DNA from 4 places in the Brevibacillus sp. RS1.1 genome. Region 3 is predicted to be linked to each of the others. Evidence: riboswitches for the same ligand, from Rfam matches in the RefSeq annotation. Region 3 holds a riboswitch; each other region holds the start of a gene.
What was found. Region 3 has a riboswitch for cyclic di-AMP ahead of HP570_RS19790 (CAP domain-containing protein). Riboswitches for the same ligand answer to the same signal wherever they lie in the genome.

Region 1: it holds a riboswitch for cyclic di-AMP, as region 3 does, so the genes downstream of both, HP570_RS00560 (CAP domain-containing protein) here and HP570_RS19790 (CAP domain-containing protein) in region 3, are expected to answer to the same signal.
Region 2: it holds a riboswitch for cyclic di-AMP, as region 3 does, so the genes downstream of both, HP570_RS23755 (quaternary amine ABC transporter ATP-binding protein) here and HP570_RS19790 (CAP domain-containing protein) in region 3, are expected to answer to the same signal.
Region 4: it holds a riboswitch for cyclic di-AMP, as region 3 does, so the genes downstream of both, HP570_RS25730 (C40 family peptidase) here and HP570_RS19790 (CAP domain-containing protein) in region 3, are expected to answer to the same signal.

Annotation. Positions count from the first base shown of each region.
Region 1 covers NZ_JABSVA010000001.1:146,763-154,391, reverse strand. The annotation lists partial or broken gene HP570_RS00585 (DMT family transporter) at 1-147, shown strand, start outside; gene HP570_RS00580 (aminotransferase class I/II-fold pyridoxal phosphate-dependent enzyme) at 268-1,575, opposite strand; gene def (peptide deformylase) at 1,754-2,281, shown strand; gene HP570_RS00570 (homoserine dehydrogenase) at 2,312-3,322, shown strand; gene HP570_RS00565 (hypothetical protein) at 3,423-3,575, shown strand; gene HP570_RS00560 (CAP domain-containing protein) at 3,640-4,440, opposite strand; cyclic di-AMP (ydaO/yuaA leader) riboswitch at 4,448-4,605, opposite strand; gene HP570_RS00555 (rhodanese-like domain-containing protein) at 4,690-5,034, opposite strand; gene HP570_RS00550 (cold-shock protein) at 5,464-5,667, shown strand; gene HP570_RS00545 (hypothetical protein) at 5,838-6,284, opposite strand; gene HP570_RS00540 (2-phosphosulfolactate phosphatase) at 6,398-7,138, shown strand; gene HP570_RS00535 (catalase) at 7,219-7,629, shown strand, end outside.
Region 2 covers NZ_JABSVA010000009.1:147,248-154,876, forward strand. The annotation lists gene HP570_RS23735 (Na-translocating system protein MpsC family protein) at 67-435, shown strand; gene HP570_RS23740 (hypothetical protein) at 492-902, opposite strand; gene HP570_RS23745 (glycine betaine ABC transporter substrate-binding protein) at 921-1,856, opposite strand; gene HP570_RS23750 (ABC transporter permease) at 1,853-2,692, opposite strand; gene HP570_RS23755 (quaternary amine ABC transporter ATP-binding protein) at 2,676-3,902, opposite strand; cyclic di-AMP (ydaO/yuaA leader) riboswitch at 4,297-4,443, opposite strand; gene HP570_RS23765 (cation transporter) at 5,188-5,388, opposite strand; gene HP570_RS23770 (heavy metal translocating P-type ATPase) at 5,453-7,629, opposite strand, start outside.
Region 3 covers NZ_JABSVA010000006.1:62,488-70,116, forward strand. The annotation lists gene HP570_RS19770 (M15 family metallopeptidase) at 1-637, shown strand, start outside; gene vanT (serine racemase VanT catalytic subunit) at 624-2,345, shown strand; gene HP570_RS19780 (sensor histidine kinase) at 2,387-3,478, shown strand; gene HP570_RS19785 (hypothetical protein) at 3,603-4,250, shown strand; gene HP570_RS19790 (CAP domain-containing protein) at 4,376-4,963, opposite strand; cyclic di-AMP (ydaO/yuaA leader) riboswitch at 4,971-5,128, opposite strand; gene HP570_RS19795 (aminopeptidase) at 5,353-6,468, opposite strand; gene HP570_RS19800 (iron-containing alcohol dehydrogenase) at 6,564-7,629, opposite strand, start outside.
Region 4 covers NZ_JABSVA010000012.1:57,801-65,429, reverse strand. The annotation lists gene HP570_RS25745 (cytochrome P450) at 1-996, shown strand, start outside; gene HP570_RS25740 (sensor histidine kinase) at 1,188-2,573, opposite strand; gene HP570_RS25735 (response regulator transcription factor) at 2,574-3,293, opposite strand; gene HP570_RS25730 (C40 family peptidase) at 3,508-4,029, opposite strand; cyclic di-AMP (ydaO/yuaA leader) riboswitch at 4,034-4,173, opposite strand; gene HP570_RS25725 (LiaF transmembrane domain-containing protein) at 4,493-4,897, shown strand; gene HP570_RS25720 (PspA/IM30 family protein) at 4,962-5,657, shown strand; gene HP570_RS25715 (class I SAM-dependent methyltransferase) at 5,752-6,330, shown strand; gene liaF (cell wall-active antibiotics response protein LiaF) at 6,345-7,232, shown strand; gene HP570_RS25705 (HAMP domain-containing sensor histidine kinase) at 7,246-7,629, shown strand, end outside.

The DNA of each region.
Region 1 (7,629 bases), on a different contig from region 3:
AGTGCTGCTCTCGTGGCTGTCTTTTTCTTGAATGAAGCATTTACTTGGTTGCATGGGGTGGGGATGATCCTGGTGCTTGCCTCCATTTTTATCGGTACACAGCAGCCTCGTCGTATACGTTCGTCGATGGAAAGCGAATGGAAATAGCTTGATGATAAGGTCTCGGAAACCCTCGCATTTTTATTTCGTGGGTATCCGGGTCTTTTTTTATAAAGGAAAACGAAAGCGCCCTGACACGAGGTCAAGACGCTTTTGCAAGAGAGCTTGTTATTTGGTCAATGCATTTTCCAAATCTTTCACACCGCTGTAGACTAATTCGAACAAGTCCGCAATGTTTTCTTCTTCAATGCAAGAGAAGGCAATGCGCAAATCGGTTTGACCGAGAGCGATCGTACCCACGCCATACTGTTCCAGCAAGTGCTGGCGCAATGTTTCTGCTTCGACAGTCTTTAGCTTGAGGCACATGAAGTAGCCAGAATTAAATGGATAGTAGGTCCACACGTCATCGTATTTACCGCTGTCGAGCACTTCCTTGGTGCGGTTGGCGCGGCCTTTCATGATATCGAATTTCTCCTGCTTCTGTGCTTTGTACTCCGGTGCAGTGATTGCTTGCAGGACGAACGTTTGGGAAGGATGTGATCCGCTAGAAAGAGTCGCGCGGATGATTCCCATTGTCTTCTGCTCCAAAGCGCTGAGCAAGTCGCTGGACGGGGATGCATACGTAATGAAGCCAACGCGGAAGCCCCATACGTAATCCTCTTTGGTAGCACCATCTACTTTTACAGGCAGAATGCGAGGGTGAACATCGCACAGGCCAGCGAAGAGAGATTCGTGCATCGAATCTTCGAAGAACAAGCCGAAGTACGCGTCATCTGTGACCGCAACAATGTTGATTCCAGCCTCTGCGCCTTCTTTGAGCGCAGCGATGATTTGTTTTCCTTCCTCTGGGCCTGGTGTATAGCCTGTTGGGTTATTCGGGAAGTTGAGTACGACGATGGCTTTGCCTTTGTCTTTTTGTGCGAGAATGGCATCGCGCAAAGCAGCAGCATTAAATTTCATCTCGTCGTTATATAATGGGTAATAGACCATTTCCGCACCACGGCGGATCGAAAAAGTAAGCTCGTAGTTTTCCCAGTTTTTGTCCGGGATGATGACACTGTCGCCGCTGTCAGCGAACAGGTCCGACACGATGCTCAGGCCATGCGTCAAAGCGTTTGTAACGATAGGATTACTGAACGTATGATTAGCCAGTGAAGGCTGTTCCTCGATCATTTTTTTACGCCATGCTGCACGCAGCTCAGGCTTTCCAGCTGGGGGCGCATACTCGTAAATGTCTTTTGGCTGGTAAGCTGACAGGTTATCTTGGATGACCTTAAGGTGCATCGGTTGACCGTTTTCCAGTGCAATCCCGATGGTTGCGTTGTACTTTTTCGCTTTTGCTTTCGCTTCTGCCGATTGGCTGAGAATCCCCTCTTTTGGGAAATAGATCAGCTTGGCGATATCGGACAGCATTTCATACACGTGCGGGTTTTCTCGTTGGATGGTTTCGTTCAGCGTTGATGCCAATGAATGCATGGTAGCCTCCCTTTTCATATACAAACATCTATCTTTACCAATAAAGATAGCGTATCTACATGCATTTGTCACCCTTGCCTAACGGGATATTTCAGATTTTGCGAGGTTCTTTTTGACAGCGAGGACCTGATTTGCTACCTTGAAATCGAAAACTGAGTAATGCGGGAGGGAGAAGGAAATGGCTGAACGTATGATCGTTCGCCTGGGGGACCCTATCTTGCGTGAAACTTCAAAAAGAGTACAATCCATTACTCCGCAGGTTGAAAAGATATTGGATGATATGACCCAAACCATTTATGCTGCGAAAGGTCGAGCAGGCTTGTCTGCGATCCAGATTGGTATCCCGAAGCGTTTGGTTGTCATGGATTGCGGCAGCGGCTTGATTGAACTAATCAATCCGGTGTTGATGGAAAAATCAGGTGAGCAGGTAGGGCAAGAAGCTTGTCTTTCGATCCCAGGTGTTTTCGGAATTGTACCTCGAGCGAATTATGTCAAAGTCCAGACGCTGAACCGCCAAGGAGAAACAAAGACAATCGAAGCCGAAGATTTCCTTGCTCGGTGTATTCAGCACGAGATGGACCATTTGGAAGGAATATTGTTTATTGATCAAACGGAAGAGCTCTACTCGGCAAAAACAGGAAAGAAACTGAATCGCAAGGATTTGCACCGGATACAAGATAAAAATAGAAAAAAATGGTGGAAATAAACGGAGCATAAACAGCAAGGAGATTGACTCATGAAACGTTGGAATATTATGGTGACAGGCTTCGGAACAGTAGGACAGCAGGTAGCCAGACTGCTGGAAGAGCGACGGGAGCGGTACCGCGAGCTATATGAAGCAGATGTCAGACTCGTGGGAATCGTTCGTTCATCCTCCGGCCTCTATGATGAGAACGGAATCGATCCAGGGAAATGGGCAGACTATGCTCATACAAAACAAGCAGGGAACGCATCTTGGAACGCGCTGGAATTTATCAAATCAGTTCAAGCAGACGTACTCATCGAGGCAGGTCCATCTGAAAAAGAGGGGGGACCTGGTCTGACTTATATTCGGTATGCATTGGAGAATGCCATGCATGCGATCGCGATTTCAAAAGGTGCGCTTGTTGTTGATTATGCTGGTTTGGCCGCTCTTGCCAAAAAACATGGTACCGCGTTGAAAATTAGTGGGGCAACAGCAGCAGCTCTGCCGACGATCGATCTTTTGCAGTATAACTTGGCAGGCTGTGAAGTAAAACGAGTCGAAGGTATTTTTACAGGAACGACGAACTTCGTGCTAACAAAAATGATGGAAGAGGGGCTCACCTGTACAGCAGCTGTCGAGCTCGCTCAGAAGATGGGGATTGCCGAACCGGATCCCTCCTACGATATCGATGGTTGGGATACAGCTTCGAAGCTCACGATCCTGGCAAACGCTGCTTTTGGCGGGCAAGTAAATCTAACCGATATCGAACGCGCAAGTATTCGCGAAATAACCACGTTCCAAATCGAGACGTGGAAAAAGCATACGAAGATTCCCAAGCTGATCGGAACGATTCAAAAGGAAGCGAATGGTACGGTTTCTGTAGCAGTTGAGCTGTGTGCGGTGGATTTTACCCATCCGTTTGCATCCGTATCAGGTACGACAAAAGCCATCCGGGTAGAAACAGATGTCATGGGGGATTTATTGGTCGTTGGAGGAAAATCAGATCCTGTCGCGGCAGCAGCGGCTGCCTTAAAAGACCTTGAACATATTATTAGCAGATAGGTTCATTTGCATGTGCTTCCAGTGTTCCTTAGGAATGAGTCGTTTAGAGCCGCGTGCATACTAGGGATGTACCACCAAAAACGGCGAGGGGGCCATACGGATGAAACAATCGTCTGATGTCAATGCCGAGCTGCAGCAAGTATCTGCTTACCCAACCAAGCAAGAAATGAATCAAAAGGACGTTGCTTTGCTAGATGAGCAGGAAAGCTGCTGTACCCCCAAAAAACAGGCTTCTGAAACACAGCCGGATTAATGTCTACACGAAAAAGCCGGGTCTCGATTAAGAGACACCGGCTTTTCGTTTCGTGCAAAGCGTGTTACCCGATAAATTCTTGTACCCAGTAGCCATTTGTGAAGCCTACACCAATTTTTGTGAAGTCAGGGTTCATAATGTTTTGGCGGTGGCCTTCACTGTTCATCCATTGTTGCATGACTTCTTGTGGACTCTGTTGACCCATGGCGATATTCTCACCTGCTGTCGAGTATTGAATGCCATACTGCTTCATCATGTCAAATGGGGAACCGTACGTTGGGCTGTTGTGGTCAAAATAGTTGTTAGCAGACATATCTTGTGCTTTTGCCAACGCTACTTTGGACAGTGTTGCATCCATTTGAACAGGCTTGAGACCTGCTTTTGCACGTTCTTGGTTTACCAAATCCGCGACTTGTTTCGCAAAATCACCCGTCTTAGCTTGATCCGCTTGTTTTACTGGAGCGGCAGGCTCAGTGACATTATTGGTAGGTTGTGCTGGTGCTGTTTGTACTAGTTGTGCTGGTGTTTGTTGTACTGGAGCTTGTTGTACGGGTGCTTGTTGGAAAGATCCTGGTTGATACGGGCATGGTTGTTGTACAGGTGTAGCTTGTCCTTGCTTAACAGGTTGCATCAGCTGTACTGCTTGTGGCTGGCCAGGAACAAAGCCTTGCTTTTGGAAAAAGTTAAGGAACTGTTGAGCATTTGGTGCTTTTTGGAATTGTCCCATATTTTGACCCACATTGAATTGGAATTGTCCGTTCTTCAATGGGCAGTTAGATGCTGCGGAAGCAGAAGAAGCAAACCCTGTCAAAGCCAAGCCCAGACCAAGAGTCATCGCGATTGTAACAGAACCAAAACGTTTCATAAAACAAATCTCTCCTTTTTTTTGCCTACGAGGTTAGTTGTCGGATTCGGATTGAGGAAACAACCCTACGCCAGTTTGGCGATTCACCCCAATGTGGAATAGCTCATCCACAAAAAAGTCCCCCGCACTTCCTTTTCAAAGAGGAAGTCTCGGCTTATTTCGTTTGGCATGAACAACGATATCAAACAATCCCAATCGAAATAAAGGAGTAATATATGGCAAATAGCTAGAATCGTTGATAAATTAGGCTCATTTCGTTTCGTTTGATTGTTCCTTCCAGGCAGTTAAGCCGCCTTCCAATGCTTTTGCATGAAAACCATGCTCACGAAGGAGAGCCGCAGCTTTTTGAGCTTTGTTACCTGTTGTACATAAGGTAACGATTTGCACATTTTGCGCGAGTTTTTCGGTTTCTTCATCAAGCGGCTTGTCCTGTTCTTTCATAAGAAGATAGGGGACGTTTTGCGTCGATGCGTTTTCGTGAACGAGGCTGCCGGAAACAAATTTCTCGGCGTCGCGTACGTCCAATAAAAGTACGGGCACTTTCTTTTCAAGCATTTCAGATAATTGAATGGTTGTCAAAATATGATTTTGCAATGTAATCCCTCCCAATCCTATTGTATCAGAGTCCCGCTTCGTCCAGAATAAGGGTGAACGGTTGCTTTTTTTGGACAACCATGGTAGAATGAGGTTGCTACTTGAAAAATTGATACCTAATCATTCATCGAGGTGTTTGTATGCTGATGGATAACATTTTTGGATCCCCGATTCACACTGGCGCGGTCATCGGAGCCGCAAGGATGGAAGAGAGGAAGGGCTTTCATTGTTTTAGGTTTTCAAAAGGTTTAGTTTTTTATTTTGCAGTTCCGTCCTATGACATTCACATTTTTGCCGGGTAGGTAAAATTCACATATCATGAAGGCGTATCATCGCACATGATCTGGTATTTCTTCATGATATGTGAGCTTTATTTGCTTCGGTAAATATGACTAGCATATTCAAATCAATTTTTGGAGGTTTTTTCAAATGCAAACGAACGGAACAGTAAAATGGTTTAACGCAGAAAAAGGTTTCGGTTTCATTCAAGTAGAAGGCGGAGACGATGTATTCGTACACTTCAGCGCAATCCAAGGTGACGGTTTCAAAACTTTGGACGAAGGTCAAAAAGTTCAATTCAACATCGTTCAAGGCAACCGTGGCCCACAAGCTGAGAACGTAGTAAAACTGTAAGTCTCCTTTTCAAAGAAACTGTCCTTTCGAGGGCAGTTTCTTTTTTTGTCGTGGTCGTAGAAGCAAAAAGGCGTTGGGATCGTCCCAAGCGCCTTTTCCTGCATGCGAATGGATAAAAAAAGGAACTATGGCGTCCCACCATAATTCCTCATTTTCTTCCTGCAAGATAGTTAAATACAAGTTTCGATTTCGACAGTTTGGAACTGACTGTCAAGAACGGTAAGACCAACAACTTGACCGCCGCCGATAGTAGTACGGCCATAAGTGGTGAGAAGGACATTTCTGTTGTTTTCTGCTACGGTAAGGCGGACTTCATAGTGGAAAGAAGCGGGGATCAGCGCATTGAAAGCAGTTCGAGTATTCGCTGGGATAAATTGCGTGATGTCAAGCAAGGTGCTAACTGGATTCGTTTGCGTAACTGCGTTACCCCAGTTTAATACTTGCACACGTACTTCAACCGGTTCTGTGTTCAGATTTACCAGGTCGAGGTGAGCGGTGAGAGCACGGGCGAGGTTGTTTTGCAAAATACCGGTCGTTCTCACAGTATTTCTTCTTGGGCGTTTGTGATTTCTTTTTTCCGAATTACCTTGATCGTCGTCGTATTCGATTTCAGACATCCATGTTCACTCCATTCTTGTTAATCTAGTGGGACAATAATACGATATTGTTTCTTGTCTTAATTCGTAACGGCGAACGTAAGGGGACGAGTACCTATTTTTGATAGAGGATGGTGGAGGGTTTGGGAGATAGAACTGTATGCAAACAACTTGACTATACAGCTCGATTTGATTGGGGATACGAAGGGGTAGAACAGGTCGGGGCAGCATCGGATATGATCGTCATTATCGATGTGCTCTCCTTCAGCACGTGTGTCGATATCGTAACGGGACGAGGAGGTATCGTCTATCCTTATCAGGTAAAGGATGAGTCAACCGTAGCATTCGCCAAACAAAAAGCAGCGCTGCTCGCTGGAAAACGCGGAGAACCAGTCTCCCTTTCACCCACCTGTTTGAAAACGGTTCCAATGGGAAGTAGAATCGTATTACCCTCGCCAAACGGATCGACCTGTACCGTGTTGGCGAAGAAAACAGGTGCGAAGGTAATCGCTGCGTGCTTGCGAAACGCGCCATCTGTGGCCAGATACATACAGCAGCAGAATGGAACCGTAACCGTCATTGCTTGCGGTGAACGGTGGGGAAATGGAGCATTGCGACCTGCTATTGAAGATATGATTGCGGCAGGTGCGCTGCTTCATGAATTGAAGGGATATCGATTGTCACCAGAGGCCGAAATAGCAGTGGCAGCCTTTCGATCGGCTCAAGATCATCTTCCTGCTTACTTGCAGAAATGTGCTTCTGGCCAAGAACTGATCAGTATGGGGTACCCGGAAGATGTCGAACTTGCAGCGCAGTGGAATCAGAGTGGCGCAGTTCCAGTGCTTAACGATGATTTTGCGTACGAAGCGATTTAGTCTTTTCGCATAAAGAATCCCTCATTCGGTAACCATGGTTATGAACCACACATGAGAAAAACTGGACAGGGAGGATTCATATGGATGAAAAGAGCAAGTCCATCAGCCAGGCAGAAGATAATATCCTGACGAATCGTCAAGGCCATCCGATCACAGACAACCAGAACTTGCGGACAGTTGGAAATCGCGGGCCAACCGTTCTGGAGAATTACGATTTTCTTGAAAAAATTACGCATTTTGATCGGGAGAAAACACCTGAGCGTGTCGTGCATAGTCGAGGTGCAGGAGCACATGGCTATTTCGAAGCGTATGGAACCGTTGGTGATGAGTCGATTTCTACGTACACGAGGGCAAAGCTGTTTTCGGAGCGTGGGAAAAAAACGCCTGTGTTTGTGCGGTTTTCTACGGTAAATCATGGCACACATTCGCCCGAAACATTGCGAGATCCACGTGGGTTCGCGGTGAAGTTTTATACAGAGGACGGGAACTGG
Region 2 (7,629 bases), on a different contig from region 3:
TGTTTGACAGTCCCAAGACTGCTGAGTAATATTAGGCACAATGATAAATTATGGGAGGTATGGCATTTGGCCATCTCTAACAAAAAAAAGCTGGAAGCCGAAATCAGCGAAGCATTCATAAAATTTCAGCGCGAACTGATTGGACGAGGTCCACAGGAAGCGAAGACTTACATCGTCGGTGATATGGTCATCGCTAGGTTCAAGGGCGTTCTCACCGTCGAAGAAAAGCATCTGTCCAGTCACGATAAAGGTCGCCGCATCGTCAAAGAAATGCGCGAGGTTCTTCGTGAAATGTACAGCGAAGAATCAGAAGAAATCGTAGAAAAGCTGACCAGCTGTAAGGTACTATCGAGCCATAGCGACATCAGCACGAAGATGGGTGAACGGATCGAAGTTTATGTATTGGACAAAGACCTCGAAAAAATGTTGGGCTAATTTTACGAAAACAAGGCTCCACCTCATGTGCAGGCGGAGCCTTTTCTATTTCTCTCCTAGCCACTCATCTGTTCAGCCAACCAGCCGTAGCCCTTATAACCGGGCTGGCTCACGATGACGTGATTCGCCCCGAGCGCCTTGTATAACATCGCGTTCCGATGCTCCTGTGTCATCACAAAAATCCGGCAGGAACCCAGTTGCCTGAACAGTGTAACGAAGTCTCGTCCCTCTGCCCACTCATCTGGAAAAATGTAGACGGATTGGTATATCAGCAAAGATTCCTGATCGCGGTAGCACTCGTCAAATGAGATGGGCAAAAAACGCTGAATCGTCTTGTCTCCAGACCCCACCGTCAATGAAAAGGCACCTGGATTCCTTCCCCAAAATGCAGGCAAACTGTCGCAGCAGAGTGTCTGGACAAAAGAAGTGAAAGCTTCCCCTCTGCCCATTACAAAATAATGCTTCATAGCAGCACCTCCCCTTTCTTATTGGAGATCCTCAATGGACGAGATGTTCATGTACGAAGGAACCACGAGTCCGATTTTGGTTCCGTCGAGATTCGGACCCAAATCCTCGATTTGCCCACCAAATTTTTTCAAATAGCTCGTATCCGTAGACGGCAGCCACGCCGCAACCATTCCATCCACATCCCCAATTGCCACTCCTGCCCACATCGGTCCAGTCTGCACCTGACTCAACTCGACTTCATACCCCAGCTTCTGTTCCAGCACATGCTCGACGACGTGCGAGCTGGCAATCTCGGAATCCCATGCTACATAAGCGAGAGTCAGCTTCTCTTTTTGGACAGGCTGTATGCCCTCCACCCATTTCGCCACTTTGGCTTCGTTATTTTTTACCCATTCCGCAGCGGCCACTTCCGGATCTTTTCCGTCAATCATTTGAACCATGACCGACTCCATATCAGCTGGCTCCCACCAGAACTTATCCAGAAATTGATAGGCAGCAGGCTGATCCTCTTTCAGCCCTTTGCGCACGATGGTATGGATTTGTTCCGCTCCGCCAAAGCCGTTCTTTGGGTCCGCCAAGTATTTCAAATCCATCTTTTTAAACATCCAGTGCGGCGTCCAGCCCGTTATGATAATTGGTTCCTTCGCTTCGTACGCCTTGATCAAAGCGGCTGTCATCGCTGCATCTGAGCCTTCGACAAGCTGCCATTTATCCAAGCCATACAGGTTCATGACTTCCTCTGTCTTTACCATCGAGCCTGCTCCTGCGTCGATTCCGATGATTTTGTAGTCGAGCTTTTCTCCTAACGCGTTGTCCGACGTCTCAGAAGCAATAGGATCGACCACCGTTGCTGTCGGTATTTGTGTGTTTGTGTTTTGACTAGAGCAGCCTGCGAGCCAAGCTGTTGCTCCCATCATCCCTGCCAAGAAAGCTGGAATCATTTTGTTCATCATGTGTTTCTCTCCTTTTTTCCTGCATGTTGGGTAAGCCGATCCAGGACGATAGCGATGATCACGATGGATAGCCCCGCCTCGAATCCTCTTCCTATATCCACTTGCGATACGGCACGATACACATCTGCACCCAAGCCTTTCGCCCCGATCATAGCCGCTATGACCACCATCGACAGGGCGAGCATGATGCACTGATTGACGCCCGCCAAGATCGTCGATTTCGCATACGGCAGCTGCACTTTCACGAGCTTTTGCCACCCAGTTGCGCCAAAGGCGTCCGCCGCTTCCTCCATTTCCGCTGGGACCTGACGAATGCCTAAGTTCGTAAGACGCACGATTGGCGGCAAAGCAAAAATAACGGAGGCAATAACTCCCGGCACCTCGCCCAAACCGAAGAAAAAGATGGCGGGAATCAAATAAACGAACGCTGGCATCGTCTGCATCAAATCCAGTACTGGCGTAACCAGATTGCGAAACGTATCGTGTCTCGCGCAAAGAATGCCCACCGGAATCCCGATAGCGATCGAAATCATGGTGGCAGTGAGGACGAGTCCCAATGTCTCCATCGTTTCATCCCAGTACCCCAAGTTGTGGATGAGAGAAAGTCCAACAACCGTAAAGACCATGGACGCTCTCCCTGCAAAAACCCACGCAGCGGCCCCCAGCAGCAAGATGAGAATCAGCGAAGGTATCTCTGCCAAAACCGTAGAACAGTAAGTCACCATCGTGGAAATGACGATAGCCACCGGATCAAACAATACCCCTTTGTACTGGCCCAGCACCTCCACGAACCCTTCCATCCAACCGCCAATCGGTAGCTTAGGCACGACGTCCATCACTCATCACCTCTGCTCTCTGATGTTCTTGGACATTGACTTTGCCTACCAGCCCGCCTAGCACCGCTCCTTTTACGATGACACCCAACAAACGCTGCTGCTCGCCCACTACCGCAATCGGGACATGCAGGTCTGCCATCATCGGGAACAAGCTGTGCAGACGTGCGTCAGGCGAAACGGTAGGGAGGTCGGTTTTCATGATTGCCTCCAGCGAATCTCCCGTACTGATCGCGAGTGATACGTCATACGCCGTAATCAATCCGAGCAGTGTGCGCTTTTTGTCCACGACGTACAAGCTGGACACGCCATTATCCATCATGAGTTGCAGTGCCACTCGGGCCCCTTTGTCAGGCGTGATTGCTTCTGCCCGTTTCATCACATTTTCAGCAACGAGCACCCTGGACAGGTCGGCATCCTCCACGAACTTCCGCACGAATTCATCCGCTGGGTCAGCCAGGATTTCTTCTGGGCGGCCGATTTGAATGATCTGCCCGTCTTTCATAAAGGCAATCCGGTCGCCCAGTCGCAACGCCTCATGCAAGTCATGTGTAATGAACAGGATCGTCTTTTTCATCGTCATCTGAAGCTCCAGCAGCTCATCCTGCATATCTTTTCGAATGAGCGGGTCCAGTGCACTGAACGCTTCGTCCATCAAGAGAATATCTGGATTATTAGCCAACGCCCGCGCCAATCCGACTCGTTGACGCATACCTCCGCTCAATTGATCTGGGTACGCATTTTCCCACTCGGTCAATCCAACGAGCGCGAGCGCTTCCCGTGCTTTTTCTTGTCGGAGCCCTGGTGGTACTTGTTGAATCTCCAAACCAAACTCCACGTTTTCCCGTACCGTCCGCTGCGGAAACAGGGCGAAGTTTTGGAAAACCATCCCGAGCTTCTTCCTCCGCACCTCGCGCAAAGCTGTCGCCTTCATGGCCACGATCTCTTCCCCATCGATCTCGATGCTTCCGCTCGTTGGGTCAATCAGTCGATTACACAGTCGGATTAAGGTTGATTTGCCGCTGCCGGATAGGCCCATGATGACGAAGATTTCGCCTTCCTCGACTTCAAAGCTGACCTGATTGACACCGATGGACTGGCCGGTTTGCTTGTAAATTTGTTCTTTTTTACGTCCTTCCGCCAGCAGCTTCAAGGCCAGCTCGGGCTGCTTGCCAAACACTTTTGTAAGTTGATGGACTTTCATTTTGGACATGATATCCCTCATCCTTCGTTTTTTCGTAAATGTAAAAAGCCCGCGAAGCTTCCACACTCCAGCAAACCTAAGCAGGCACGCTTGATTTTTACTCGTGTAGAAAATCCGCAGGCTTACGGAATACCTGGCGTCCATTGTCAGGACTCCCTGTACTCTGTCTTCCCGATTTCGATTGTCAGCGGTTTATGTCGTACCGACTGCCTCCCAGCGATCCACACCATTTCCTTCACGACTGTATCGCGTAAGCTGCTCGTCGATATTTCCATAAAAAAATAGACCGATCCATCCTTTTTCTCCAGAACAAAGGTCCCAAAGAAAAAGCCTGTATCGGCCTATCACACGCCCGCAAGGAATCCCCTTGTTGCGCATAAAATGCCTAGACTTTATCCATCCATGACCTTCCCTGCTTTGGCCGACGAGGTTAGCTGACGGGTAGGATGGCAGAGAAGACATTTCCTCATCCCTCCTGATCACTCAGGATTAACCCCAAAAGATTGGTTCCCCCGCTTCCGAGAATATCGGAACTAGGCCGTATGTGTTGTTTCTTATTGAAGCGTGATTGTGATTTGAATTATACGCTGGCTTCCAGTTATTGTGAACGTTCGTTTAGCATGGTTTTAACCGGATTACGGCTTTCTTTATGAGTCGGATTGGATTAGCTGTTCGTTGCTTATTCGGTTGAAGGATTAGTGCGTTATACTCGCTGTTGTGGTGGGGAGGAAACAGGAGAAAACGCTCAGATTCTTGGAACCCCTGCGCGGGAGCATGGGGTGCCCGGCTCCGTGAAAAAAAGCGAAACCGCGTCCAAAGTAGTCCATCAGGATGTGGCTCAGAGGTGGACGCTAAAGGCAGTTTCGCTTTTTTTCACTGCGCCTCGGTAGGTGTGTCCAAAGATCTTCGCTTATTTCACCTGTTTCCTCTACGAGCTGTTGAGGTTCTACGCTTTTTTAAAGACTTTTTGAATGATGCTTTCAAGATGTAAACAATAGCCGCTTGGGAAGAAGAACATTTCCAGTCCTAGCGCCTCTGGAGCCCTACTTAGCGGAGAAATGAATGGCGGGGGTTGTCAGCTTCAACCTCTGCGAATACATCCTCGAAACTCTACTTTTGAAGCGCTCCCGACATTTATTTCGTAGCGGACAGTCTAACCCCTTGCGGGGCGTAGGTGGAAGCGTAGACTGGAAATGGGCTTCTTCCCCTCCCCTACAGCCACTTTTACCTCAACACCAAAAAGCCCCCGCCTCAATGAATCAGGCAGGAGCTTTGCTTTTCAAAGATACAATGATTAAACGACGTCGTAACCTTGGTCTTCAATAGCTTCTTTCACTGCATCGAGAGTCAAGTTGCTCTCGTTATAGGAAACCTCAACCTTTTTTTCAGCCAGGTTTACTTTGCCTTCTGCACCAAGATCTTTCAATGTGTTCTCGATGCGCGCTACGCATTTATTGCAAGACATGCCCTCTACGTTCAATGTGATATTTGTCATGATCAATCTCTCCTTGCATTTTATGTTGTATAGGTAAGGCGGACGAAGCCGCTTGTTACTGTTGTTACAGCTTCACTCGTTGCAGTCTTAGTGCGTTGAGTACGACGGATACGGAGCTGAAGGCCATTGCGGCACCGGCAAGCCATGGAGCGAGTAAGCCGATTGCGGCAATTGGGATGCCCAAGGTGTTGTAGGCCAATGCCCAGAACAGGTTTTGCTTGATGTTGCGGATGGTGAGCTTACTCATCTCGATGGCGTCTGCGACACTAGTCAGTTCGCCGCGCATCAGGGTAATATCGGCTGCTTCCATCGCCACATCTGTACCTGTACCGATTGCCATACCGACGTCAGCGGTAGCGAGTGCAGGAGCATCGTTGATACCATCGCCGACCATCGCGACTTTTTTGCCTTGTTCTTGCAGTTTTTTCACTTCTGCGGCTTTGCCTTCAGGCAGGACTTCTGCGATGACGTGATCGATTCCTGCTTCACGGGCAATGGCCTCGGCGGTTTGACGGTTGTCACCGGTCATCATGATCACAGTCAATCCCATTGCTTTCATACGCTGAACCGCTTGCTTGGAGGTTGGTTTGATCGTATCCGCTACGGCAATCAAACCAGCGAGCTTGCCTTCGACGACTGCGAGCATCGCCGTTTTACCGGAGCGCTCCAGTGCCAGCATGGTATCGGACACTGCTTGGTATGAAATTTGATGTTTTTCCAGCAAACGGCGGGTACCGACGAGTACTTCTTTGCTGGAGACGGTGGCCCGGATACCGAAACCAGGAATGGCTTCAAACGAACCCGTATCAGCCACAGTGATTCCTTTATCCGCAATACCGCGAACGATAGCTTGAGCCAATGGGTGCTCGGAGTTTTTCTCAGCGGCACCGACTAAAGAGAGCAGCTCTTGTTCTTCGATATCAATGGCGATGACGTCTGTCAGTTCTGGCTCGCCTTTGGTTACAGTCCCTGTTTTATCGAGGACGATCGTATCCAAGTGGTGAGCCGTCTCCAGATGCTCCCCGCCTTTGAACAGGATGCCCAGCTCAGCTGCGCGTCCAGAGCCCGCCATGATTGAGGTCGGTGTTGCCAAACCGAGGGCGCATGGGCAAGCGATTACGAGTACGGCAATTGCTTTTTCCAAAGCCTCACCGAAGTTGCCAGGTATAACGAAAAAGTACCAGATCAAGAAGGTAAGAATAGCAATCCCTACTACGATTGGGACAAAAATCCCGGAGATGCTGTCAGCTACACGCTGAATCGGTGCTTTTGTTCCTTGTGCTTCTTCCACTACTTTAATGATTTGCGCCAGAGCCGTTTCTTTTCCGACTTTGGTTGCCTGGACCTTCAAAAAGCCGTTTTTGTTCAAGGTGGCGCCGATGACGGTATCGCCTGCAGCTTTATCCACCGGAATACTTTCGCCAGTCAGCATGGACTCATCTACTGCGGACTGCCCTTCCATGACGATGCCATCGACAGGTACTTTGTCGCCTGGCTTCACGTGAACGACGTCGCCTAGTCTCACTTCTTCTACAGGAATGGTCATTTCGACGCCATCTCGTACGACTACTGCTGTTTTTGCTTGCAAGCCCATCAGCTTGCGGATCGCTTCCGAAGAACGTCCCTTTGCTTTCATTTCAAACAATTTACCCAAAACGATCAACGTGATCAGTACCGCACTGGTCTCAAAGTACAGCTCCAACATGTGGCCACCATGAGCACCGATGGAGTTGATCGCGACCCATAAACTATAGAAATAAGCTGCCGAGGTACCGAGAGCAACCAGCACATCCATGTTGGCACTCTTGTTGCGAAGGGCTTTGAAAGCTCCGACGTAAAACTGTGCTCCGATGATGAATTGTACCGGTGTGGCCAATGCGAGCTGTACCCACGGATTCATCAAGCTTTCAGGCAGCCAGATAAACGAGGTGAAGGAAAAGTGGCTCACCATCGACCAGAGCAGTGGGAGCGACAGAATCGCGGAAATCCAGAACTTGCGGGTCTGCCGTTTGATTTCTTCCTGGCGACGATCTACTTTTTCTTCTTCTTTTCCATCTTCCTTGCGAGTCGCCTGATACCCTAGCTTCTCTACCTTTTGAATAAGGTCCGTCACACTTACCTGTGAGGAATCGTACTCGACAGTGGCTGTTTCCATCGCCAGGTTCACGTTTGCCTTTAGAACCCCAGCTGTTTTGTTCAAGCCTTTTTCGATCCGTGTGGAGCAAGCCGCACACGTCATTC
Region 3 (7,629 bases):
GCTGGAAAACACGGCTGCAAAGATGTTTGCCGAGCTGCTGAAAGCCTGCAACGCAGAGCATTCAATCGTGCCTGTCAGTGGTTTTCGCAGTAAGGCGGAACAAACGGATATTTATGATCAATCCTTGCTCGAAAATGGACAGGTGTTTACCAGTAAATTTGTAGCGCGTCCGAATGAAAGCGAGCATCAGACAGGGCTTGCGATAGATGTAGGGGAGAAAAAGGAAGTAATCGATTTTATTTGCCCTTCTTTTCCCGATCACGGCGTATGCCGAATGTTTCGACAGCGTGCTAGTCAATATGGGTTTATCAAACGCTACGACAAAGACAAAGAACAGCTAACAGGGATTTCGGATGAGCCCTGGCATTTTCGGTATGTGGGCTATCCGCATGCTGTGTTGATGGAAAAGCTTCAGCTTTGTCTGGAAGAGTATATCGAGTATGTGAAAAACTACCAATTCCATCAGGAGCATTTGCGAGTAGATGAGGAGAACATGGAAATCTACTATGTAAAAGCTACCGATACAGTTACGCACATCCCGGTTGTGGCTGGTGAGCGCTACGAAATATCGGGCAACAACGTGGATGGATTTATCATTACGGTATTTCATCAGGAGGCACGTAATGAACGTGGGTAGTGAAAATCAGTATGGCGGGCTGGATCGATTCGGAATCATTGCAGCGATTCTTGTTATCGCCATCCATACTTTTCCACTGCTATCCATAAGTGAATGGGCGGACTTCACACTGAGACAAACAATAGCCAGGGTGGCAGTTCCGTTTTTCTTTATGTGCACAGGATTTTTCTTCATGCAAAAGCTTGGCTCAGATCGCAACAGAAATGCGTCTATGCTAAAGCAGTTTTTATGGAAAGTAGGAAAGCTATATTTGCTTTCGATCCTTCTCTATCTTCCTGTGAATGTGTATGAGGATTTTACGGATGGATTTACTGTATTTACAGCAGTGAAAGACCTCTTGTTTAACGGGACCTTGTATCATCTGTGGTATTTCCCTGGCATCATGCTGGGAGTGTGTATCAGTACTTTTTTATATACGAGACTATCGATATGGAATACGTTTTGGGTGACTTTGCTGCTGTATGGCATCGGGCTATTGGGAGACAGCTACTTTGGCTTGGTGCATTTTACGCTGGTCACAGTACTGTCGTTTGTTCTTTCAGTGCTGGCGATGAAGGCGATCCAGCGCTTTCGAGGTGGGAAACCGGATCAAATCGAGCGAGCATGGGCTGATATCCATCTCCCGCATCTCCAACATAATGTCAGGGAAATCCAGCAGGTTCTCCCCAAGGATTGTGCGATGATGGCAGTCGTCAAGGCGCAGGCATATGGTCACGGCGGATGGCAAATCGCGAGGTTCTTAAACAAGCTTGGGATTGATCACTTCGCCGTGGCCACAATCGATGAAGGAATCGAGTTAAGGGAGAAGGGCGTAAAAGGGGAGATTCTGGTGCTTGGCTATACCGATGAGCGTCGGATACGCCAGATCGCCCGTTTCAAACTGACACAAACCGTAGTAGATGACGAATATGCCCAAACACTGAATGGCTACAACGTGAAAATCCCTGTTCATATCAAGATCGACACGGGGATGGGGAGACTCGGGGAGTCTTGGGAATACACGGAAAAAATCGCGTCCATGTATCGATATAAGCATTTGCAGGTATGCGGTACCTTTACGCATTTGAGTGTGGCTGACAGTTTGGAAGCTTCGGATATCGCATACACGAAAAATCAAATCGACCGTTTCCAAAACGTGATCGATCAGCTGAAAGAAAAGGGGATCGATCCACAGAAGCTGCACGTCCAAAGCAGTTACGGCGTGCTGAATTACGGGGAGCTGCAATACGATTATGCTCGAGTGGGGATCGCTCTCTACGGGATGTTGAGCAAGCAGGGAGACAAGGTAAAAACAAACGTCAACCTACGACCTGTGCTATCACTAAAAGCAAGAGTTGTGCAGGTGAAACAGGTGGAAAAAGGAGCACCCGTTGGCTACGGACGCGCCCACATAGCGCAGAAGGACAGTAAGATTGCCATCGTATCTATCGGATATGCAGATGGGGTTCCGCGCATGCTGTCACAAGTGGGGGCTACCTGCTTGATTAGAGGAAAAAGGCGACCGATTATTGGCTTTGTCTGCATGGATCAGCTCATTGTAGATATTTCAGATATGGAAGAGGTGCAAAGAGGGGAGGTTGTGACCTTTATTGGCAGAGATCAAGAGGAGGAGATCACTGCCGAAGAAATGGCCCAATCGTGTAAAACCATTACGAACGAGCTGGTAAGCCGTTTGGGAGAACGGGTTAAAAGAGTCTATCATGAGTGATCTTTGGACGAAAACGAGTATAGGAGTGGTTCATTTTTTCCATGGCGAAGGGGAGACATAGCTTTCGTTTCAAAATGCTTGGGCTTCTTGGGTTTGGCATGCTTCTGGCCGCTATCGTAACCTATCTGCTCTATAAAGTGCTCCAGTTTTACTATCGGGTGGGGGTTAAGTACGAAGATCCACTCACCCAGGTTCGCTATTTCATCAAGGAGATGGGGGATATCAATTTCTTTTTGATTGTCTTTGCTCCCATTGCGATCTTGTTTTTCTATCTCCTGACCAAACGGTATGCTGGCTACTTTCGGGAGATTTCTACGGGCATTCATTATCTCGCGAGTGGAGACTTTACACGGCATGTCCATATTCCATCCAATGATGAGTTTGCAGAAATCGCCAAGGATATCAATCTAGCAAGCGAAATGCTGCAAAAGGCGGTAGAAAGAGGAGATTTCGCCGAAAGCAGCAAGGATCAGCTTGTTTTGAATCTGGCGCATGATTTGCGTACACCACTGACATCTGTTCTGGGTTATCTGGATCTCATTTTGCAAGATGAGCAGATAACACAAGAACAGATGCGGCATTATGCGACGATTGCTCTTACCAAATCGCATCGATTGGAAAAGCTGATTGATGAGCTCTTCGAAATTACGAGAATGAATTACGGCATGGTTACCATCGAGCAAAAGGCCATTGATTTGAGTGAATTGCTTGTCCAGTTAAATGAGGAGATGTATCCTTCCTTTGAGAAAAATGAGCTCGTCGCGCGGTGTACGGTTGCTGCCCAATTAGTGATCGTGGGAGATGGGGAGCTTTTGGCGCGCGTATTTGAGAATATCCTGACCAACGCGATACGCTACGGGGGAGATGGCCAGTTTATCGATTTGAACGCTTATCGTGAGGGCGATGAAGTGGTTGTGCAAATCATGAATTACGGCGACCAGATACCTGAGGAGGCGCTGCCGCATATTTTTGAAATGTTTTTTACAGGCGACAAAGCGCGAACGCATCAAGGGGGAGGAACAGGACTCGGCTTGTTTATTGCAAAAAATATCGTCGAGAAGCATCGGGGAACGATTTCTGTCCAAAGTGATTTGATTCGTACGTGTTTTGAGGTCAGGCTGCCGTATGGATGAAATGATGGCAAAAATAAAAAATGGAGACGCTTCAATGTCTCCATTTTTTTATTGCATAATTCATTGAGATTTGAAAAATTGGTATAATATTCCTGTATCGAAATGAATTAACTTTGGGGGAGTTATGAATAAATACACATGGACATTGATAGGTGCGGTAATTGTTGCTGGAATATCATTGGCTACTTGGGCTGGGGCCATTAACCAAGGGGATAAGGAAGCACTACAGGCATATAAAAAGATGGAACAGGCACGTAACAAAGAGAACCACCCCTTAAGCAAATCGAGTAGGAATGTAGCCCTGTCGAACTTTTCGATTCAGGGAGCTGTTTTACCAGAAGCGGATAAAATACGTAAATACAACGATACGAATATGCAAGGACTACTATCTTCAACGGATGAAAAACTTTCCTTCATTATGGAAGGGGATGAAGTAAAAGGTATAGTTTTAGCAACAGATACAGAGCCAATCATGGCTGGTGGTGAAAAAACTGGTCCTGAATTGTTTGACCTTTACGAGAACATGAAAAATACACTCGGGGAAGATGTAAACATTACGTACTTTAGTTATTCAGGTGGGTTTATCTTCGTTGCAACTGATAGGGAAGGTGAGGAAAGCTTGTGGCTCGATCGACGTGCTTCTACTTTTTTAGAACTTCCTTCGCACAAGCAACTCAAATCTGAAGAAGTTGTAGAAAAAATTCGAGAAGGTGCGGAATCGGTGGATGAAGAAAAGACAAACGAGCTAGAAATGGGAAGTAAATCTGAATAAAGCGTATAAAGCTAGCTGTTGGCTTTTCACGGAGATAGATGTTCAAGGGCCACTCCAGACAAGGCAGGGAAAAAATAAGAAAGCCGGGTCCCCGCTAGAGGACTCGGCATTTATATCTAAATTCATTATCCGATGAATTCTTGTACCCAGTATCCATTCACAAAGCCTACACCGATTTTGGTGAAGGAAGGATTCATGATGTTTTGACGGTGTCCTTCACTGTTCATCCATTGGTTCATGACTTCCTCAGCGGTGCGTTGACCCATGGCGATGTTCTCACCCGCGGTCCTAGAAGATACAACGAATTGTTTCATCATGTCAAATGGAGAGCCATACGTAGGGCTTGTATGGTCAAAGTAGTTGTTGTTGGACATATCAGCCGCTTTTGCTTGTGCAACTTTGTTCAGGGAAGCATCCAGTTCCACTGGCTTCAGACCTGCTTTTGCACGCTCTTGGTTTACCAAATCAGTTACTTGCTTCCCAACAGAGGAAGCATCCACTTGTTGGTTAGCTTGTTTTACTGGCTGTTGAGCTGGCTGCTGTTGATTCGCTGGTGCTGCGTAAGGTGCTTGCATTTGCGGTTGGACAGGTTGCATATATGGTTGATACCCGTATTGCGGACATGTGGTAGCGGCAGAAGCTGTGTTAGAAAAGCCGGAAAGAACAAATCCCAATCCCAATGTCGCGATTGCAATAGTACCAAGGCGTTTCATATTCACATCGTCTCCTTTTTTTGGCCTACGAGGTTAGTTGACGGATTCGGATTGAGGAAACAACCCTACGCACTTTGGCGATTCACCCCATGCAGATCTCTCATCTGCAAGTAAAAAAGCTCCCCCGCACTTCCATTCGAGAGGAAGTTTCGGCTGTTTTGTTTGGCATGACCTAGAATAACAGAGATTCACCGGTGAAAGAAACCCGTAAAATTTGGTAGGATTAATAAGAATATCTCTTGTTTTATTGAGAGGGTGGAGTTCGACACTCACCAATCCCGCTTACAGTGTCGCCTGTAAAATAGGCCAGTCTAACACTTTATTTTCTCTGAACAATAGAAAAGGGGCTAGGGAACTCATTCCCTAACCCTTTTTTTCATTCATTTCGTTTAAATCAAATTCTCCGGGTTCAAGCCTTCCAGCTCTGGCAACACAAAGCGCCCATCTTTTCTAATAAGCACATCGTCAAACCAGATTTCGCCGCCGCCGTATTCAGGGCGTTGGATTTGGACCAAGTCCCAGTGAACGGAGGAGCGGTTGCCGTTGTCTGCTACTGTGTAAGCATTCCCTGGCGTGAAGTGGAAGCTGCCCGCGATTTTTTCGTCAAACAGGATGTCCAGCATCGGGTGGAGGATGTGCGGGTTGAAGCCGATCGCGAATTCTCCGATATAACGTGCGCCCTCGTCCGTGTCGAGGATGTCGTTCAATGCTTTAGTATTGGAGCTGGTCGCTTCCACGATTTTGCCTTCTTTGAAAGTGAACTGAACATCATTGAAGGTAATGCCGTTGTAGATTGATGCCGCGTTGTAGAAAATCGTTCCTTCCACGGAATCGCGTACAGGAGCGGTGTATACTTCGCCATCCGGGATATTGCGTTTACCGTCACACTTGATGGCATTGATTCCTTTTATGGAGAAGCGCAGGTCCGTTTTTGGACCGACGATGCGTACGCGATCGGTGCGCTCCATCAGCTCTTTCAACGGAGTCATGGCAGCTGACATTTTCGCGTAGTCCAGATTGCAGACGGAGAAGTAGAAGTCCTCAAAGCTCTCGAGACTCATTTTGGACAGCTGTGCCATCGACTTGTTTGGGTAGCGCAGTACAACCCAGCGTTTGTTCGGAACGCGCTCGTTCGTATGTACAGGTTGATACAGGACACGAGCGTAAATGCCCATTTTGTCGTCCGGTACGTCGGCATACTCGTTGATGTTGTCGTAGGCGCGAATGGCGATGTAAGCGTCCATGTCCTTCATCCGGTCATACTCGTATTTTGCCATCAGAGCCATATGTTCTTCGCTCGTGCCTTGATAGAGTGCACGCATGACTTCCTGGTCTTTTAAGGTGACCAAAGGCAGAGCCCCAACTGCAAATGATTCACGCACAAGTGCACGAACGAGTTCAGGTTGCAGGCCTGTATTTTCGATCAGAACTTTTTCGCCTTTTTGCAAATGGAGTGAGTAACGGACGAGACGGCTTGCCAGTTCATTAATGCGTGGATCTGCCATGGTGGTAACCTCCGTAGTAAAATAATTTTGATTAATGATTAATTTGTATTATTACATAACTGAGCGTAGGCTCGCCAGTGTGTTTGATGCTTCCATTACAGGCAAGCCTCGTAGATCGCGATTACATCGGATTCATTCAATTTTCGTGAGCTAGGCAGATACCCGATTCCGCGTCCGCCGATGCGAACCGCTTCCTCAGCCATTTGGACCAGTGATTGTTTGGTCACACCGAAGTCAGACAGACGTTCTGTGATTCCCATACGCTCATACCAACGGCGAACGGCATCAATCGTTGCTCGTGCTGCTTCGCTCTCATTCTCCACCATAACGCCAAAACAATGACGTCCCATACGGGCTAGTCTCTCGGGACGGTCTTGCAATATCACTTGTTCGAAATAAGGAAGGGACAGGATCGCCAGTCCACGACCGTGAGCCATATCGTAGATTCCGCTCAGCGGATGTTCAATTCCGTGCAACGGCATGCCAGCACCGCGACCGCCAGCAGCGAAGGGACTGATGCCCAATGTGCTCGCCCATAAAAGGGTGGATCGTGCTTCAGCGTTGTCTGGTTGCTGGAACGCTGTGATGGAGTGCTCGACGACGAGGCGAATGAGTGTTTCGGAAATCCCGTCCTGAACGTGGGTTCCTTCCGCGCTGATCAAATAGTTTTCAAACAGATGGGAAAAGATATCGGCGCAAGACTCTGCTGTGACGCGAGCCGGAACGGTAAAGGTGACAGACGGATCGAGAATGGCAATCTTCGGGTAAAGTGCTGGACCGTTGATCGAAGATTTTTCATGCGTGTCCCAATGAGTCAGGACGCTGATATGGTTTGCTTCCGAACCAGTAGCGGCTACTGTCGGGACGGTCATGATCGGCAGTGCTTCCTGAACGGGTACCAGTAATTGACCAGAACCGCTCGGATTTCCCCGCATGTAATCGTAAATCGGGCGTCCGGAAACGGCTGCTGCCGCAATCGCTTTGGAGGCATCCATTACGGAGCCGCCACCGATAGCCAGAATGAAGTCACACTGATGCTCACGCGCAAGCGCAGCTCCGGCATCAACCGTTGCCGTACGCGGATTCGGTTCGATTTTGTCAAAAACAAGATACGCCACTTGAGCTTCCTGCAACAGAGCCTTGGCGCGGTCCAAAAGTCCT
Region 4 (7,629 bases), on a different contig from region 3:
GTGATGGTCCGGCAAGCAGTTGATCTCATGTCGGATTGGAAAAGCGGGGAGCTGCGCGATATTCACTCGGACATGATGAAAGTAACGCTTGCGATCATTACGGAGACGATGTTTGGCAAAACCGTCAAGGAAGGCGCCGATCAGATTGGACATGCCATCGATGTCGGTTTGAAATATGTGGCAAACAAAGGCTCCTCGTTTATCGACATTCCGTTGTCCGTACCTACCAAAAGCAATCGGGAGTTCCTGGAGTCGAGTGAGCTACTGGACAAAACGATCTACTCCTTGATCGAAGCGCGGCGTAATAGTGAAGGAGAAGAGCACAAGGACTTGTTGGGGATGCTTTTGGCTGCGCGTGATGAAGATGATGGGGAGGGAATGACAGACGAGCAGGTGCGCGACGAGGTCATGACCATTTTTGTAGCTGGCCATGAGACGACTGCGAATACCATGTCGTGGATTTTCTATTTGCTGGCTACTCATCCCGAGGTGGAGAAAAAGCTGCATGACGAGCTGTCGACCGTGTTGTGTGAAAAGCTGCCGACAGTCGAAGATCTTCCGCAGCTGAAGTATACGAATCTCATTGTACAGGAAACGCTGAGGCTCTATCCTGCGGCTTGGACGATTAACCGGGAAGTGGTAGATGAGGTTGAGATCGGCGGTCACACGTACAAGCCTGGGGAAACACTGATGATGAGCCAATATGTCATGCACCGTGACCCACGCTATTATGAGCAGGCTGAAGAATTCATTCCAGAGCGTTTTGACAGCGACCTCTTAAAAAGAAATCCAGCCTATGCTTATTTCCCGTTTGGCGGCGGGCCGCGTGTTTGTATTGGGAATAACTTTGCTTTGATGGAGGCAGCATTGCTACTGGCGACGATTGCACAGCGATATCGACTACGACTGGCTGAACCGAACCAGACAGTGGAGCCCGAGCCGTTGGTCACCTTGCGTCCCAAGAACGGACTGCCGATGCGTTTGGAGAAGAGATAGAAAAAAATGGAAGTTAGGGGGCAAAAAAAGAGGCATCTTATCACTACGGTTTCGCCGATTGTGTCAGATACCGAACTGGGGGTTATTTATCACTGAAAGCAACATGCTTACAAAAATGATTTTACAAGTAAAATATTAAGAAATAATTAACTGAGAATAAATCTATATAAAGTAAGGGTAGCTTGAGAAAGCTACCCGTGGAAGAAGGGGATGGTGAAGGAGAAACTGCTTCCCATTCCCAATTCGCTGTTTACCATCAGATCTCCGCCGTGAAGCCGGACGATGCTCTTACAAATCGTTAAGCCTAAGCCTGTACCGCCACTGTTGCGATTTCGTGATTTTTCCGCCCGATAAAACTTGGTGAAAATCTTCGTCAAGTCTTCAGCGGCGATTCCTTCTCCTTTGTCGATTACAGTAAAAAGGACATGTCCTTCTCGCTGATCACAAGTAAGGTAAATGGAGCCATCCGGTTTGTTGTAGTGAATGGCGTTGTTCAACAAATTTTCCATGACACGGCGCAGCTTAGTCTCATCCGCTTCGATGTGTAGTTCATTGGAGATTCGCAGCTTCCATTGAAACGTGAGGCCTGCCTCTTTGATTCTTGGCAAATAGTCCTCAATGATTCCTCGCAAGAAGCTTTTGACATGAATGCGGTTAATGCTGAGTCGAACTTCGGAGCTTTGCGTGGTGAAGTCCTGCAGCTCGTCCAGCAGCTTTTCCAAGTCCGTCGTTTTTAGCTCGATTTTGCCCATCTGTTTCTGTATTTTGGTCATATCCGTCACGCGACCAGAGCCGATATATGAGGCATACCCTTTGATCGTGGTGAGAGGTGTACGGAAGTCGTGGGCGATCGAAGCAATCATTTCAGCCTGTCTTTCTTCCGCTAAGCGAAGCTCATCCACCATTTCCCCGAAATATCGAAAGAGTTGCCCGAATTCATCATGCGATCGATACGTAAATGTGACCAGCCGCTTCCCTTCCTGGATTTCTTGCGTGACGCGCGATAATTCGTTAACCGGACGTAGTATCCAGCGAACGAACAAAGCGAGCAGAACCAATCCTACCAGACTAATGCTTCCGTAAATAAACCAAAGCATCATGGAAACCCCTGTCGTAGCCATCATGTCGTAATCATCCGTGTAGAAATAAACAACAATCTCCCCTGTACGCGGTGGCTCCTGCTGAAAATGGTACTCAGCGACCACTTTGAGGTCATTTTGCTTAGCAGAATCGCCACGGCTTGATGAGGAGGGGGAAGGCATTTTTAAATTATAGGCGCTTGATGTTTTGCTGTAGATAGTGTTTCCATTGGCATCCTTCACGAGCATGCGGTACATCACGTCGTCTGGCAACTGCTTCTCAAGCTCCATGCGTTCGATTGGGTCCTTGAAATTACTGACGAGAAGCAGTTGATTGAGCATGACCTTCTCTGCGGCTTCCTTCTCAGCCTGGTACTGATTATGCCGGTCATTTTTGAGTTGAGCGACAATAATGTCTTGAAAAACAAATTTAAACAACAAAATGGTGAGTGTGAGCAAGGCAATGAAGGAGAGAAAAATTTTATTGCGCAAGCTCATTTAAAGCTTCTCCCCGATAAATACGTAGCCTGTCCCCCATTGTGTTTTAATGAATTGACGTTCCGTTTCCAGCTTCTCACGGAGGTTTTTAATATGGACCGTCACTGTATTGAGCGAGCCATAACCATATCCCCAAACACGGTCATAAATTTGCTCTCTTGTAAAGACGATGCCCGCATTTTCTGCGAGGAAGGTGAGTAGTTGGAATTCCTTGGTAGAGAGCTCGATCTTTTGGTTACATACATATACGGAATACGTTTCTTTATGAATTTCCAAGTCCTTGAATTTCAAAACCGTAATTGGAGAAGAGGCTGTTTCCTTCTCAGGCTGCTCTTCGGTATGCTTGCGAATGCGCTCATAGCGACGAAGGTGGGCACGAATGCGAGCGAGCAGCTCTTCTGTATCAAAAGGCTTCGTGATGTAATCGTCTGCGCCGATTTCAAAGCCGACTACCTTATCTACCGCTTTTCCTTTTGCACTGAGAAACAGTATAGGCAAATCCCACTCACGGCGAATTTGAGAGCAGAGCTCGTAGCCACTCATGTTGGGCATCATAATATCCAAAAGGATCAGGTTGGGACGCTCACCTTGGCTGAGCAGCGAGAGTGCGTCTTCTCCGCTTTCAGCAGAGGAAACGCTGAAGCCCTCGTTCTCCAAAATGTCTTCTAGCAGTTCAATAATCTCCAGATTGTCATCGACAATTAAAATGTGATCTTTCACCGGAACAACCCCCAGTTACTTCTATTAATAAGGAATACCATTCAAAGAATGGGTCTTGTCTATCATAACATGCTTTGCCCCTATCAGGGGAAGAAACCCCGTAAGTTATTAAGTTGTTCTAATATGTGAGGGTACCTCTTTAGACCAGGTACTAAATTTCGTCAGAAAAAGCCAGAGACGTAGTGTCCCTGGCTTTTATTATTTTGCCGAATGACTATTTTTTAGCTGGTTTTTCCGGCAACGATGCAGCTTGCACCGCTTTTTCCTTATTCGGAGTTTCTGCTTTCGCTAGAACAGGAGCACTGAGACGCTTGGCGCCTACATAACGCTTGCTCCAGTAGTATGGATCGTTCAACTTGGTGTTGACGACTCCACGACCAGATTCCGAGTGCACGAATGTGCCGTCTCCGATGTAGATACCCACGTGAGAAATGCTGCGACCGTTCGTATTGAAGAATACGAGATCGCCTGGTTGCAAATCTTTTCTGTCTACCTCTGTACCTAATTCGTACTGGGAAGCAGAATTGTGAGGCAGGTCTACACCTAACGCATCAAATACGTAGCGTGTGAAACCGGAGCAGTCAAAGCCTTTTTTGGACGAGCCGGAAGATTTGTAAGGGGTACCGTACAAGTCGCTGACAACTTCATGGAGAGTATTCTCCTCAGCAGCCTGTGCAGCGCCTGCCCCCATAGCAAGCAATCCAGCCATAAATAAAGATAAAACCATCTTGCGCAAAAGAAACTGCTCCCTTCGTGAGCCTACGAGGTTAGCTGAAGGGTTCGGTCGAAAGGACGCCCTAGGCTGCTAGGAGTAGCAACCATTCACCCCAAAAACGTGGTTCCCCCGTTTCCGCTAAGCGGAATTCGGCTATTTTTCGATGTTTTTTTACACGCACTCTTACGAAGATTCTACGCCAGTCCTTTTTTTCCTTCTTTTTATCTGTTCATTCACATATTCGTCACAAAGATAGCGTCAAATGCTGTAACGTTTTCGTTCGACAGTGCAAGCCGCCTTTCGACGTGGGCTTATTCCTGCCTTGCGGGAGAGCTCGTCCGATTAAGGCAGGAAAATGTCTCCGTCCAAGGACGGAGGGAAAAACCAACCGCACGCCCGTTATGGGAAGCCTATACCGAGGGCTACAATAAGGGCATAACGTTCCACAAGCACCACATGCAAAACGAATGGAGGTAAGCGAGTAATGAGCGAACGGTCTGGCAAAGTACTACTCGGGCTGGTTCTGCTGCTAGTCGGTGGGTTGGTTCTTCTCGATCTGGTGGGTATCGATATCGGAGACTTGCTCGGGTTTATCATTCCCGGCGTGATCATGATATACGGTGCCAAAAAGATCATGGGACAAACCGGTTCACGATTTTGGGGAATCCTGGTCTTCCTATTCGGGTTCCTGATGTTGATTGGCAAGCTTGACCTACTGTTTCACGCGCTTCTGGCCATTGGGGTGATTTATCTGGGATATCGCTTACTGCGTCCCAGCCAAGAACCTAAACAAGCGCCACCTGCTTGGGAGCGTGAATGGGCCCAAAAAGTATTAAAGGAAGATACGCTGGACACTTGGGAGAGAGATGTAAGAAGACGCCCACAGTAACGCCAATGTCGCAAGAGTCTTTTGGATGAACAATATGATGTGATATGATGAGGAGGAAAAAATAATGAGTATCTTTAAACGTTTGCGTGACCTGACAGTAGCTTCGGTAAATGATGCATTGGATTCGATGGAAGATCCGGTAGTAATGCTGAATCAATATATGCGTGACATGGAAGTAGAAATCGGACAAGTTGAAGTAGCGGTTGCCCGTCAGGTTGCACTGGAAAAGAAATTCCGTCAGCAATTGGACGAAGCCAATGCTCTGATCGAAAAACGTGATCGCCAAGTCAAGCTCGCCTTGACTGAAGGAGAAGACGAGTTGGCTCGTCGAGCACTCGCTGACAAGAAGCAGTACGAAGGCCGTGCAGCGGAATATGAAACGCTGTACCTGTCAGCATCCGAGTCAGCTACGCAAATGCGCGAGAAGCTGGCTGAGCTGAAGGAAGAGTTCTATAAAATGCGTGCGAAAAAGTTCACACTGATGGCACGTGCACAAGTAGCTCGTACACAAAAGCAAGTCAATCAAGCAGTTGTCGGTATCGGCAATCAGTCCGCAGGCCGTGGCTTCGCTCGCATGGAAGAGAAAGTCATGCGCATGGAAGCAGAAGCGCAAATGAGCGGGCAATGGCGCCAAACGAACCGCGCTTGGGAAAACGCTTTGTCTGAGCTGGAAAAGGATGATCTCGATGCAGAACTTGCTAGCATCAAAGCATCCATTAAGGAAGTAAAAACACCGGTAGCCAAACCAGTACAATCCTAATTCAACAGGAACTGGGGGACAAGGTGTAGAATAGAGTGTGTCAATTCGGCAGCCTGTGTACATCAGGCTGCTTTTCCCCTAGGAGGTACGATTCTTGCAGGACTTCTTGGTCTTTTTGCGGCGGTTTATCGCTGAGCCTGGACGCGTCGGTAGTATCATCCCTAGCTCTCGTTTTTTATGTGAGCAAATGTTGAAAAGCGTCGATTGGGCTTCAACCGATGTGATCCTGGAGCTGGGACCTGGTACAGGGGCATTTACCCAAACGATCTATCAGCGCTTGCATCCCGGCACACAGTACGTGCTCGTGGAACGAGATTCCCAATTTCGCTCTATGCTTCAATCACGTTTTCCCGATCTTCCTATCAGGGAGGAAGCGACTAAACTTAGGTCTTACTTGGAGGAGCAGGACCTTGCAGGTGCAGATGTCATTATCTCAGGTCTGCCATTCGCCAATTTTCAACAAGAGCTGCGGGCAGCAATTCTGGACGAAGTTCAATCTGTACTGAAGCCAGGGGGCCTATTTATTACATTCCAATATTCGCTACAACTCCAAGCTGAGTTGCAGGATCGTTTTCCCTGGGTCAAGATCGACTTTACCCTGTTGAACATTCCGCCTGCATTCATCTATACATGTCGTAATGGACAAAGTGAAAACGATCAGCGTGGGGCGTGAGAGAGGAGACTTTTGTGAAACTGTCCCGTTTACACAAAATGTTGGCTGGTGTCCTGATTATTTTTACGGGAATCGGTCTTTTGTTAGACAGTTTGGGTATCATATCGTTCGGTCTGTTTGATTTGTGGCCGATGGTGCTTATTTATTTTGGCCTTCGTTTGTGGGGGAATAAAAATCGGATTGGCGGAGGGATTCTATTCTCTCTGGGGACCATCATCGCGACGGACATGTGGTTTGGTGTCGGGATTGATGATCTGTTCCAGATTGCAGTACCAATCGTGTTTATTTATTTCGGCTTTCAGTTGATTCGGGGCAAGAACAGCAGACGAGATCGCCATGTGAATCAACCATTGGGAGAGAGTGGGACCCCATCTGCGGAGACGATTTTGACTAGTGATGCGAGTGCCCCGAATGACGTGAACGTTTCAACAGCGGAACGCCCTTGGCAAGACAACTGGAACAAATGGAAGCATGTTGGTGGCAAAATTCCTCATCACGAAAAAATGTCTTCATCACCTGACGACATGTTGCCAAAAGATTCCCGCAGTTCTCTGATTGGGGATTATCACCTGACTTCCGGGCGTTTTGAACTGAGTTACTTGCATGTCTGGCATGGAATCGGGGATGTTGTGATTGATCTTTCTCGGGCAGTGTTGATGCGGGATGAGGCGTTTCTTGTCGTAGAGGGCTGGGTAGGCGATGTGACGATTTATGTGCCTATCGATCTTCCTGTATCGGTAACGGCAGGCTTGAGTATTGGTGACCTGGAGGTGCTAAGCCACCGGCAGGGAGGTATCAATCGCAGTGTTAAGATTCGTTCTGATCAGTATGATGAAGCATTGCAAAAAGTAAACTTGCATATCTCGCTGCTTGTCGGCGATATAAAAGTCAAGTACATCTAGGAGGTACTGGCGGATGCGTCGACAGCGATTGGCAAGTATTCAGTGGCAATACGTGCGCTATGGCATGTTACTGGCCGTCAGTGCAATTACTGCCGCGTTTATTTGTTTCTTTTGGCTATACTTTTTATGGAAAGATCACCCCGGGATTCATCGGTGGTACAACGAAATAATTAGCGACCGCAACCTCGTGAAGTGGCTGGCAGAATATATAGGCATCAATCTGCCTACCGATCCAGAGGGCTTGATTCAGCTTGCTGCTTTTGTTGTTTCTTTGCCGGCAGGTGTCTTAGTGGCATTGATCATTTCCTATATCATCGGCAATTTGTTGAAAAAGAGACTCAGTGTACTGTGGGAAGCTGCTATGAAGCTTGGACGCGGGATGCTGTCATATCGGGTT